Regions from separate parts of the Georhizobium profundi genome, predicted to be linked through region 1. Evidence: predicted binding sites of a transcription regulator. Region 1 holds the regulator's gene; each other region holds the start of a gene.

What was found. The regulator PhoB, encoded in region 1, activates phosphate uptake and scavenging genes when phosphate is short. The targets are predictions, from matches to a motif close to TGTCATNNANCTGTCAT.
Region 2: a site for PhoB is predicted at 1,178-1,194, ahead of D5400_RS03060 (DUF2794 domain-containing protein). Genes of this name have one in related genera too.
Region 3: a site for PhoB is predicted at 2,019-2,035, ahead of D5400_RS08205 (BtaA family protein). Genes of this name have one in related genera too.

Annotation. Positions count from the first base shown of each region.
Region 1 is NZ_CP032509.1:1,128,042-1,131,129, reverse strand. It holds gene D5400_RS05280 (GcrA family cell cycle regulator) at 378-893, shown strand; gene phoB (phosphate regulon transcriptional regulator PhoB) at 940-1,623, opposite strand; gene phoU (phosphate signaling complex protein PhoU) at 1,640-2,353, opposite strand; gene pstB (phosphate ABC transporter ATP-binding protein PstB) at 2,382-3,088, opposite strand, start outside.
Region 2 is NZ_CP032509.1:640,550-643,637, forward strand. It holds gene D5400_RS03050 (Bax inhibitor-1/YccA family protein) at 1-47, shown strand, start outside; gene D5400_RS03055 (GNAT family N-acetyltransferase) at 187-756, shown strand; gene D5400_RS03060 (DUF2794 domain-containing protein) at 777-1,106, opposite strand; gene D5400_RS03065 (DUF1223 domain-containing protein) at 1,506-2,258, opposite strand; gene acnA (aconitate hydratase AcnA) at 2,479-3,088, opposite strand, start outside.
Region 3 is NZ_CP032509.1:1,756,912-1,759,999, reverse strand. It holds gene D5400_RS08215 (hydantoinase B/oxoprolinase family protein) at 1-110, shown strand, start outside; gene D5400_RS08210 (putative bifunctional diguanylate cyclase/phosphodiesterase) at 226-1,851, opposite strand; gene D5400_RS08205 (BtaA family protein) at 2,088-3,088, shown strand, end outside.

The DNA of each region.
Region 1 (3,088 bases):
GGCCACACCGCAAAAGGGTCGGACGGTTCGCGTCGCAAACCTCAAGGACTGCGGCCTGAAAATTGAAAAGCCGCCCTGCGGCGGCCCGACGCACTATCTTCATTTCGCCCGGCGCTGTCAAGAAAACGCCCCTTGTGCCGGCTACCACGCAATTCGCCTAAAAAGCCCCAAGTTGGGGAAAACTCAAAAAAGCGAATCGGCCGATTCCCGGGACTCTTGTCACGGAGTCTGCCGACCATTAAGTTGAAATAACAGCACTAGACTGCATGCGGCGGACCTAGTCATCACACAGTATTAAGGCGACGCGGTTCCGTTGATACTTCGGGCCAGCGCCGAGGGATTCTGCTGCGCCCTATATCGAAACTGGAGTTGCGGCCATGAATTGGACCGATGAGCGCGTCGAAAAACTTACCAAATTGTGGGCCGACGGCCTCAGCGCGAGCCAGATTGCCGCACAATTGGGTGGCGTGACACGAAATGCTGTCATCGGCAAAGTACATCGGCTGAACCTGCCGGGACGCGCAAAGTCCGGAGGCACCCCTGCTCCGCGCGCAAAACGCCCGGCACCGGCTCCGCGCCCGGCCTCCAACTTCAACGCCCGCCCTGCAGCACCGCGCACGATTTCCCGAGGTGGCGCAGCCGCCGCGGTGCGTGAAGATGTCGCCATGGAAGCAGCGCCGCAGACACGTCCCGTCAGCGATGTCGTCGTGCCGATCGCCAAGCGCTTGGCGCTGGTCGACCTGACTGAGCGCACATGCAAGTGGCCGGTTGGCGACCCGATGCACGAAGACTTCCACTTCTGCGGCCACGATTCAGGCGAGAACACGCCCTACTGCAAATACCACGCGCGTCTCGCCTTCCAGGTCTCGGGCGAAAGGCGCCGGGCGCGCTGATCGCGCGCCGTCGTCGTCAAATTCAAGCTGAGAATGAAGAAGGCGCTCAGCCTTCCAGCGCGTAGCCGGCGCCCCGCACCGTGCGGATGACATCACGCATGTTGGCGAGATTGATCGCCTTGCGCAGCCGGCCGACATGGACATCCACCGTGCGCTCGTCGACATAGATGTCATGGCCCCACACGCCATCGAGCAGTTGCGCGCGCGAATAGACGCGACCAGGCGACGACATCAGAAATTCCAGTAGCTTGAATTCTGTCGGTCCAAGCCGGATCTCGCGCCCCTTGCGGTGGACGCGGTGCGTTTCGCGATCGAGCGTGATGTCGCCGCTCTGCAGCACCGAAGAGATGACCTCGGGCTTGGCGCGACGCAGCATGGCGCGAACACGCGCCATCAGTTCAGGCGTCGAAAACGGCTTCACCACATAGTCGTCGGCACCGGTCGCGAGACCGCGAATGCGCTCGCTCTCTTCAGCACGCGCCGTCAGCATGATGATCGGCAAGCGTTCGGTTTCAGGCCGCGCGCGCAGCCGGCGGCAGAGCTCGATGCCAGAGACGCCTGGAAGCATCCAGTCCAGGATGAGCAGGTCCGGAACACGCTCTTTCAGCTGGATCTCGGCCTCGTCGCCGCGAAGAACAGTGTCGACCTTGTAGCCTTCGGCTTCCAGATTGTAACGCAGGAGCACGCTCAGCGCTTCTTCGTCCTCGACGACCGTTATCTTTGGCAGCATCTTCCCATCGTCTCCGTCAGTGGCCGCTGGCCATCACCGTCGCAGTCTTGTCGCCGCGCGGCCGTTCGCCGAGCAGCCGGTCGCCGGTCGCCATATAGTAGATCGTCTCGGCGATGTTGGTTGCATGATCGCCGATGCGCTCGATGTTCTTGGCGCAGAACAGTAGATGCGTGCAGGCCGAAATGTTGCGCGGATCTTCCATCATGTAGGTCAGCAACTCACGGAACAACGACGTGTACATTGCGTCGATTTCGTCGTCGCGCTGGCGCACCTGGTTCGCCGCAACGGCGGAGCGCGTCGAATAGGCATCGAGCACTTCCTTCAGCTGCGTCAAAGCGAGTTCGGAGAGGTGCTCGAGCCCCCGCACCAGTTGCTTCGGCTGGGCCGTGCCCTGGACGGCGACCACGCGCTTGGCGATATTCTTTCCCATATCGCCGACGCGCTCGAGGTCAGCCGCGATGCGGATCGCGCCCATCACTTCGCGCAGATCGTGTGCCATGGGCTGACGCTTGGCGATGACGACGATGGCACGCTCGTTGATGTCGCGTTCGGCATCGTCGAGAATGATGTCCTCGGCGATGATCCGCTGGGCGCTCCCCGCATCGGAAGCCACCAGCGCGGCGACGGCGTCGCCCACCATGCGTTCCGCGATGCCGCCCATCTCCGAGACCCGGCGCATCAGATATTTCAGCTCTTCGTCGAAGGACGAGACGATATGCGGATCGCTCATTGTTCTCTCCGTGGCCACAGCCGGTTGGTCAGCCGAACCGGCCGGTAATGTAATCCTGGGTGCGCTTGTCTTCCGGGTTCGTGAAGATCTTGTCGGTCGGACCTTCCTCCACGAGATTGCCGAGATGGAAGAACGCCGTCTTCTGCGAAACGCGCGCCGCCTGCTGCATCGAGTGCGTCACGATGATGATCGTGTAGTTCTCGCGCAGTTCGTCGATCAGCTCTTCGATGATGGCCGTTGCGATCGGGTCGAGCGCCGAACACGGCTCGTCCATCAAAATGACTTCCGGACCGACCGCGATGGCGCGCGCGATGCAGAGGCGCTGCTGCTGGCCGCCCGAGAGGCCGGTGCCCGGCTCGTGAAGACGATCCTTGACCTCGTTGAAGAGCCCTGCCTTGCGCAAGCTCGACACGACGACTTCTTCCGCATCAGCCTTAGTGCGGATGAGACCGTGGATTCGCGGACCGTAGGCGACGTTTTCGAAAATCGATTTCGGAAAAGGATTGGGCTTCTGAAACACCATGCCGACGCGGGCACGTAGTTCGACGACGTCCAGCGAGGGATCGTAGATGTCCTCGCCGTCGAGTTCGATCTTGCCGCCGACGCGCGCGCCTTCGATCGTATCGTTCATGCGGTTGATGCAGCGCAGGAACGTGGACTTGCCGCAGCCCGATGGGCCGATGAAGGCCGTAACGGCGCGGTCAGGAATATCGACCGACACGTCGAACAACGCCT
Region 2 (3,088 bases), 490 kb from region 1:
TCAACATGTTCATGTTCCTGCTGCAGTTCATGGGCAACCGCGAATAAGCAGAACACGGATAGGTGTTTCGAAAGGGCGGCCTGCGGGTCGCCCTTTTTCGTTGCGGGATCGTCATCATGCGCGCTGGTATCAGACCTGAAGCTAGGCTATCTGGCGAGCGAAACCGAACGCGATGGTGCTTGCCCCATGTCTTTCTCAATCCGTCCCGCCACGTCCGCCGATCTCGATGCGATCACCGCAATCTATCGGGAGAATGTGCAGAACGGCACGGCAACCTACGAGCTTGATGCGCCCGATCGCACCGAGATGGAACGTCGGTTTTCAACGATCACGGGCAAGGGATACCCCTATCTCGCGGCAGAAGGAGCCGACGGGGCCTTGATCGGCTACGCCTATGCATCCGCTTTCCGGGACAGACCGGCCTATTCGTGGCTGGTTGAGGATTCCATCTATCTCGCACCAGAGGCGCGCGGGCAGGGTCTGGGCAAGGCCCTGCTCGCAGACCTGCTGTCGCGGACCGAGGCGCTTGGGTTCCGGCAGATGGTTGCAGTGATCGGCGGTGCCCATCCCGCATCGGTCGCCGTGCACCGTGCCTGTGGCTTCGACTTGATCGGCACGATGCCAGGCACAGGTTTCAAATTCGGCCGATGGCTGGATACCGTCATCATGCAGAAGGCGCTGGGCGCGGGTAACGAAACGCCGGCGGATTTGACGCGCTATCCGGGCACGCTGGCGAACGGCATCGCTGGTCGGTGAGATATATGACGGCTCGACGGTTAGATACCGACGAGCTTCGGCTTCTTGTCGAGCACGCGCAGCACGGTTTCCAGTTCGTGGCCGCGCTTCAGAATCATACCATTGGCCGCAACGACGCTGAACGCTCCCTGTCGACGGGCATTCTTCGGGCATTTTTCGATCCGGTAGAGCGGGACCTCACTTGTGCGTCGAAATGCGGAAAATACGGCCTTCTCGCGAAGATGGTCGAGCGCGTAATCGCGCCACTCTCCGGACGCAACCATGCGGCCATAGAGTCTCAGGATCGTATCGAGTTCGCGGCGATTGAAGGTGACGGGAAGAGGCTCGGCGCCGCTTTTGTAATCCGTCATATGGACGATGTTTGCGCCCTGTTCTGGCACGTGATCCGTCATCGGGTCTCCTGGGATTTCCGACCTTGGGCATGACAACCGTGTGACAGTTTGCCTGCCGGCTGCCGAAATGCAAGGAAAAGAAAGCGTTAAAAGGCCGATCACGAAAGGCGACCGTGCGCGTTACCAAGTGAACCGAAACGGTTACTTGAGCGGGTTTTGGCCGCAATTGGGCCGCACCGATGCCCGAATTGGAGACGAGATTCCGATCGTTGCCTCAGACGGCTCGGTCCGGTGACTTTCGAATTCAAAGCCCCCCAGCCCCTCGAAACCGCTGGGCCGAGCCAACTCCCTGATGCAGCATTCGAAAAGGTCGCTTCGGCGACCTTTTTTTGTGTCCGCTCTTCCTGAGGAATGCTCTCAATCAGTTCTTGCAGAAGGCTCGATGAGCGCTGCACCGATAATCGCGCCGGGCGCGCGGCCGTTCACCATTCTCTGCAGCAGGATTGCGCCATTCCGGTTGACCCAGTCGTCGATCATCATGGCGGGCAAGGTGATGCGCTCGGCGTCGCCCTTCCAGACACCAACGATCTGAAGTTCGCGTACGCTGTTCACGTAGGTGTAGCTTGCGCCATCGTTTTCGCCGGCCTCGATCGGCACGGTGTTCTCGCGATCGAAGACGACGAGCACCACATGGGCCTTTCCTTCGCCCTCGCCGACATCGATGACGAGCGTATCGTCATCATGGGCGACGTCGACGTCGACCACGAGGCCGCGGCCGTCGCGCTCCATCGCGGAAAGGGTGGTGTCGATATGCCCGCGCGAGGCGCCATTGACGTGGTCGCGGCCATTGAGAACGGCCTGGGGAGTGTAAACGCTCTTGCGCTCGAAGGTCGTTGCATAGGCCTTTTGGCGCGCGGTGTTTTCCGGCGAGGCCAGCGTGTCCTTCCAGCCGAGATAATTCCAGTAGTCGACATGATAGGCGAGTGCGATCACGTCGCCTTCTTCGGCCAGATCGGCGAGCACGGCATCTGCCGGCGGGCAGGAGGAGCATCCCTGGCTTGTGAAGAGCTCGACGACACCCAGCGGCTTGTCGCCTGCTATGGTGGCGGTTGGGCAGACGGCGAGCGACAGAAGCAGCAGCGCCGGCGCAATCTTCGATCTGACCATCATCAACTTGACCATTCTGGCGCACGCCATGGCGCATATGGCCCGAAACTGTCGATCACGGGTCCTTCTTGCGCTGTCCATCCGTTAAAAACGCTACAGGCCGCGCAGATCAAGCAAAAGTCACGTTCGAGTGACGCGCGCGCCCCGAATTTTTGATCCGGGGCGGACATCGAAGTCGAAGCTCGAGGCCGCACTGCACGGCCTCAAGCGGATTCAAGCAGTATCAGGCAGCAAGATCGCGCAGAACCGTCTGCAGAATCCCGCCATTTTCCATGTAGGTGACCTCATCCAGCGTCTCGACGCGGCTGATGATCGTGACGTCCTTGACCGTGCCGTCGCCGTAGGTGATGCGGGCGGTCTTGGTTTCGCGGGGCTTCAGCTTGGTGAGGCCTTCGATAGTCACGGTTTCGTCACCACGCAGGTTGAGGCTTGCCCAGCTCGTTCCTTCTTCGAGAACGAAGGGGATCACGCCCATGCCGACGAGGTTGGCGCGGTGGATACGCTCGAAGCTCTGCGCGATCACGGCGCGTACGCCGAGAAGGACAGTGCCCTTTGCAGCCCAGTCGCGCGACGAGCCGTTGCCATACTCGGCGCCGGCGAAGATGACGAGCGGCACGCCCTCTTCCTTGTACCGCATGGCTGCGTCGAAGATCGACATCTCTTCCTTCGACGGATAGTGGATCGTGTATCCACCTTCCTTGCCGTTCGGGCCCATCATGTGGTTGCGCAGACGGATGTTGGCGAAGGTGCCGCGCATCATGATCTCGTGGTTGCCACGACGGGTGCCGTACTGGTTGAAGTCGGCAGCGCCGACGCCACGCTCCATGAGATAT
Region 3 (3,088 bases), 630 kb from region 1:
AGGACGGATCCATCGAAACGCTGCACGCCTGCGACCAGACAGTACTACAGCCTGGCGAAGCCGTGATCATCACGACACCGACAGCGGGCGGCGCAGGCAGCACGGCATAAGCCGGCACAACCGAAAATAGTTCGCCACGGGCTCGCTACGCGATGCCCGTGGCCATGATCGATAGATCTCAGGTTTGCAACTGGAGTTCGGCTAACCAGCCAAAAGAGCTTCGGATCAGGCCTGATAGCGCTTGGGAAGCTTGACGATTGCTGCGCTGGCGGCAACGGGCAGTGCCTCGTTTTTGCGTTGCCGATTGCGCGTCTCGGCAATGACGGACGGCACCTGGTCTACGGGTACGGGCCTTGAGAACAGGAATCCCTGGACATCGCCGGCGCCTGCCTTGCGGATGAATTCCAATTGGCTTTCGGTTTCGACGCCCTCCACCGTGGTGGAGATATCGAAGGCCTGCGACAACTTCATGATGACGCCGACAAGTTCCGCCTCGCGCTCGTCCGTCAGCATGGATTCGGTGAACGACCGATCGATCTTCAGCGTGTCGAGCGGGAAGCATCGCAAGTGGCTGATGGACGAAAAGCCCGTGCCGAAATCATCGAGCGCCAGCTTCACGCCGAGCGCTCTGAGGCGGGAAAGACTGCCGCGCACCACATCCACGTCGACACTGAAGAGAGATTCGGTGAATTCGATGGTGAGTCGCCGCGCATTGAGGCCGGTTTCGGCGAGCGTCCGCTCCACCATCGCAACAAAGCCCACATCCTTAAACTGCTCGCCCGCAACGTTCACCGACACGCCGACATCGGCAGGCCACAGGCTTGCATGGCGGCAGGCTTCCGCAAGCACCCATTTGCCAAGCGGCACGATGAGGCCCGATTTCTCGGCGACGGGAATGAACATGTCGGGACGAACGACGAGGTCGCCGCGCTGCCACCGCACCAGCGCCTCGAAGCCCTTGACCCGGCCGGTTTCCAGATGGACGATCGGCTGATATTCGAGGAAGAACTGCTGCTCCTCGATGGCGAGCCGCAGGTCCTTTTCCATCATCATGCGCTGCTCGGCCTCATAGGCGAGCGTGCTGTCGTAGAGGACGAAATGACTGCCGGGCACTTCCTTTGCGCGGTAAAGCGCCAGATCGGCGCGGCGCAACACATCCGACATGGTCTTGTCGTCGGGGCCAAGCCAAGTCACGCCGATGCTGCCGCCAGTTGCAAGCCGCAGGTCTCCCAGTTCGAACGGAAACGAGATCAGCGAAACGAGCGCATCGCAGAATGCGTTGATGACCTTGGCTGACGGTCCACCACTCCACAGGATGACGAATTCGTCGCCTCCGAGCCGGTAGATGCCCTGTTCCGGACCGCTGGCCGCCCGCAGCCGATCGGACAGCGCAAGCAGGATCGCATCGCCGACATTGTGCCCCATGGTGTCGTTGATGAACTTGAACTTGTCGAGATCGAGCAGCATCAGCGCCGGCCGATTGTTCGGCCCGACACCCTCGGCGATCCGGTCGAGCACGTCGCACTCCAGCGCGTGCCGGTTCTTCAGCGATGTCAGGGAATCGTGAAACGCATTGTGCTCGAGCGTGTGTTCGGCTTCGATGCGGCGCTCTAGCTCGGCAACGAGCCGTGCGCGGGATTCGCCGACCTTGAAGAAGGTGTAGCCCATCAACGCCGGAAAGAGCGCCACGGCCGTGTAGACGGGATTGGTCTGGACCAGCGACGTGAAAGGCTCAGCGCTTTGGATCACCGCTGCATCGTAGGCGAAGGCCGCTGACGTGAAAATCGAGCCGAAAGCCGTGCCAGCGAAGGCATAGCGCGCTCTTATGCTCGTAATGACGTCCGAAAGCATCCACCATCCCGATCTTCATGATCCCGATCGTGAAAAATCTACCATTTCAAGCATTAAGCATTGGTTAGCGTAGAAACTGGATAAAGTTTGATGAAGCGTTAAAACAAGCCTCAAAATTTTAGAGGATGCTTGGACACATCATCGACTTCCGTCGCGTCCGGCTGCGCCGTCACAGGGCTGTAATGTCGCCCCGCTAGGCAGTTTTCCCATCGAAGCGCGAGGGAGAATCGCCTGCCATGACCGGTATCACGCGAGGCCTGCCCGGCCGGAAGACCCGCCATATCCGCGACGCCGTGTTGCGTCACTCGCCGATCAGCAAGGCCGGTCTTTCCGAGCGCCTTTTTGCCTTCGTGTTTTCGGGTCTCGTCTATCCCCAGATCTGGGAGGACCCGGAGGTCGACATGCAGGCCATGGCCCTGACGCCGAAAAGCCGCATCGTCACCATCGGTTCGGGCGGCTGCAACGTTCTGTCCTATCTCACTCGGGCACCGGCGCGCATTGATGTGGTCGATCTGAACCGCGCGCATATCGCCTTGAACAAGCTGAAGCTCGCCAGTGTTGCGCATCTTCCGAGCCAGAGCGACTTCTTCCGCTTCTTCGCAGGCACGCACCAGTCGCACAACAGCCTTGCCTACCACCAGTTCGTCGCACCGCATCTGGATGCGCAAAGCCGCGCCTACTGGGAAGGTCGCGGGCTCAACGGGCGGAAACGCATCACGATTTTCAATCGCAATTTCTACCGAAGCGGGCTTCTCGGTCTCTTCATCTCCGCCGGCCACCTGGCCGCACGGCTCCATGGCGTGAACCCCGCAGAGATCATGCAGACGCGCTCCATGCGCGAGCAGCGACAATTTTTCGACGAGCACCTCGCGCCGCTCTTCGACAAGCCGCTCATCCGCCTGCTGACGCGCAGCAAGGCATCGCTGTTCGGGCTCGGCATCCCGCCTGCCCAATATGAAGAGCTGGCTGCGGCGGACGCAGAGATGCGCGTGACCAACGTCTTGCGAGCGCGCCTCGAAAAACTCGCCTGCCATTTTCCGCTGGAAGACAACTATTTCGCCTGGCAGGCATTTGCCCGGCATTATCCGGAGCCGGACGAAGGGTCGCTGCCGCCTTACCTGCAAGCCCGGCATCATGCGACCCTGCGAGAGAACGCCGGTCGTGTCTTCGTCCACCACCAGAGCTTCACGACGCTGCTTGCCGACAAGCCTGCGTCGTCGGTCGATCGTTACATCCT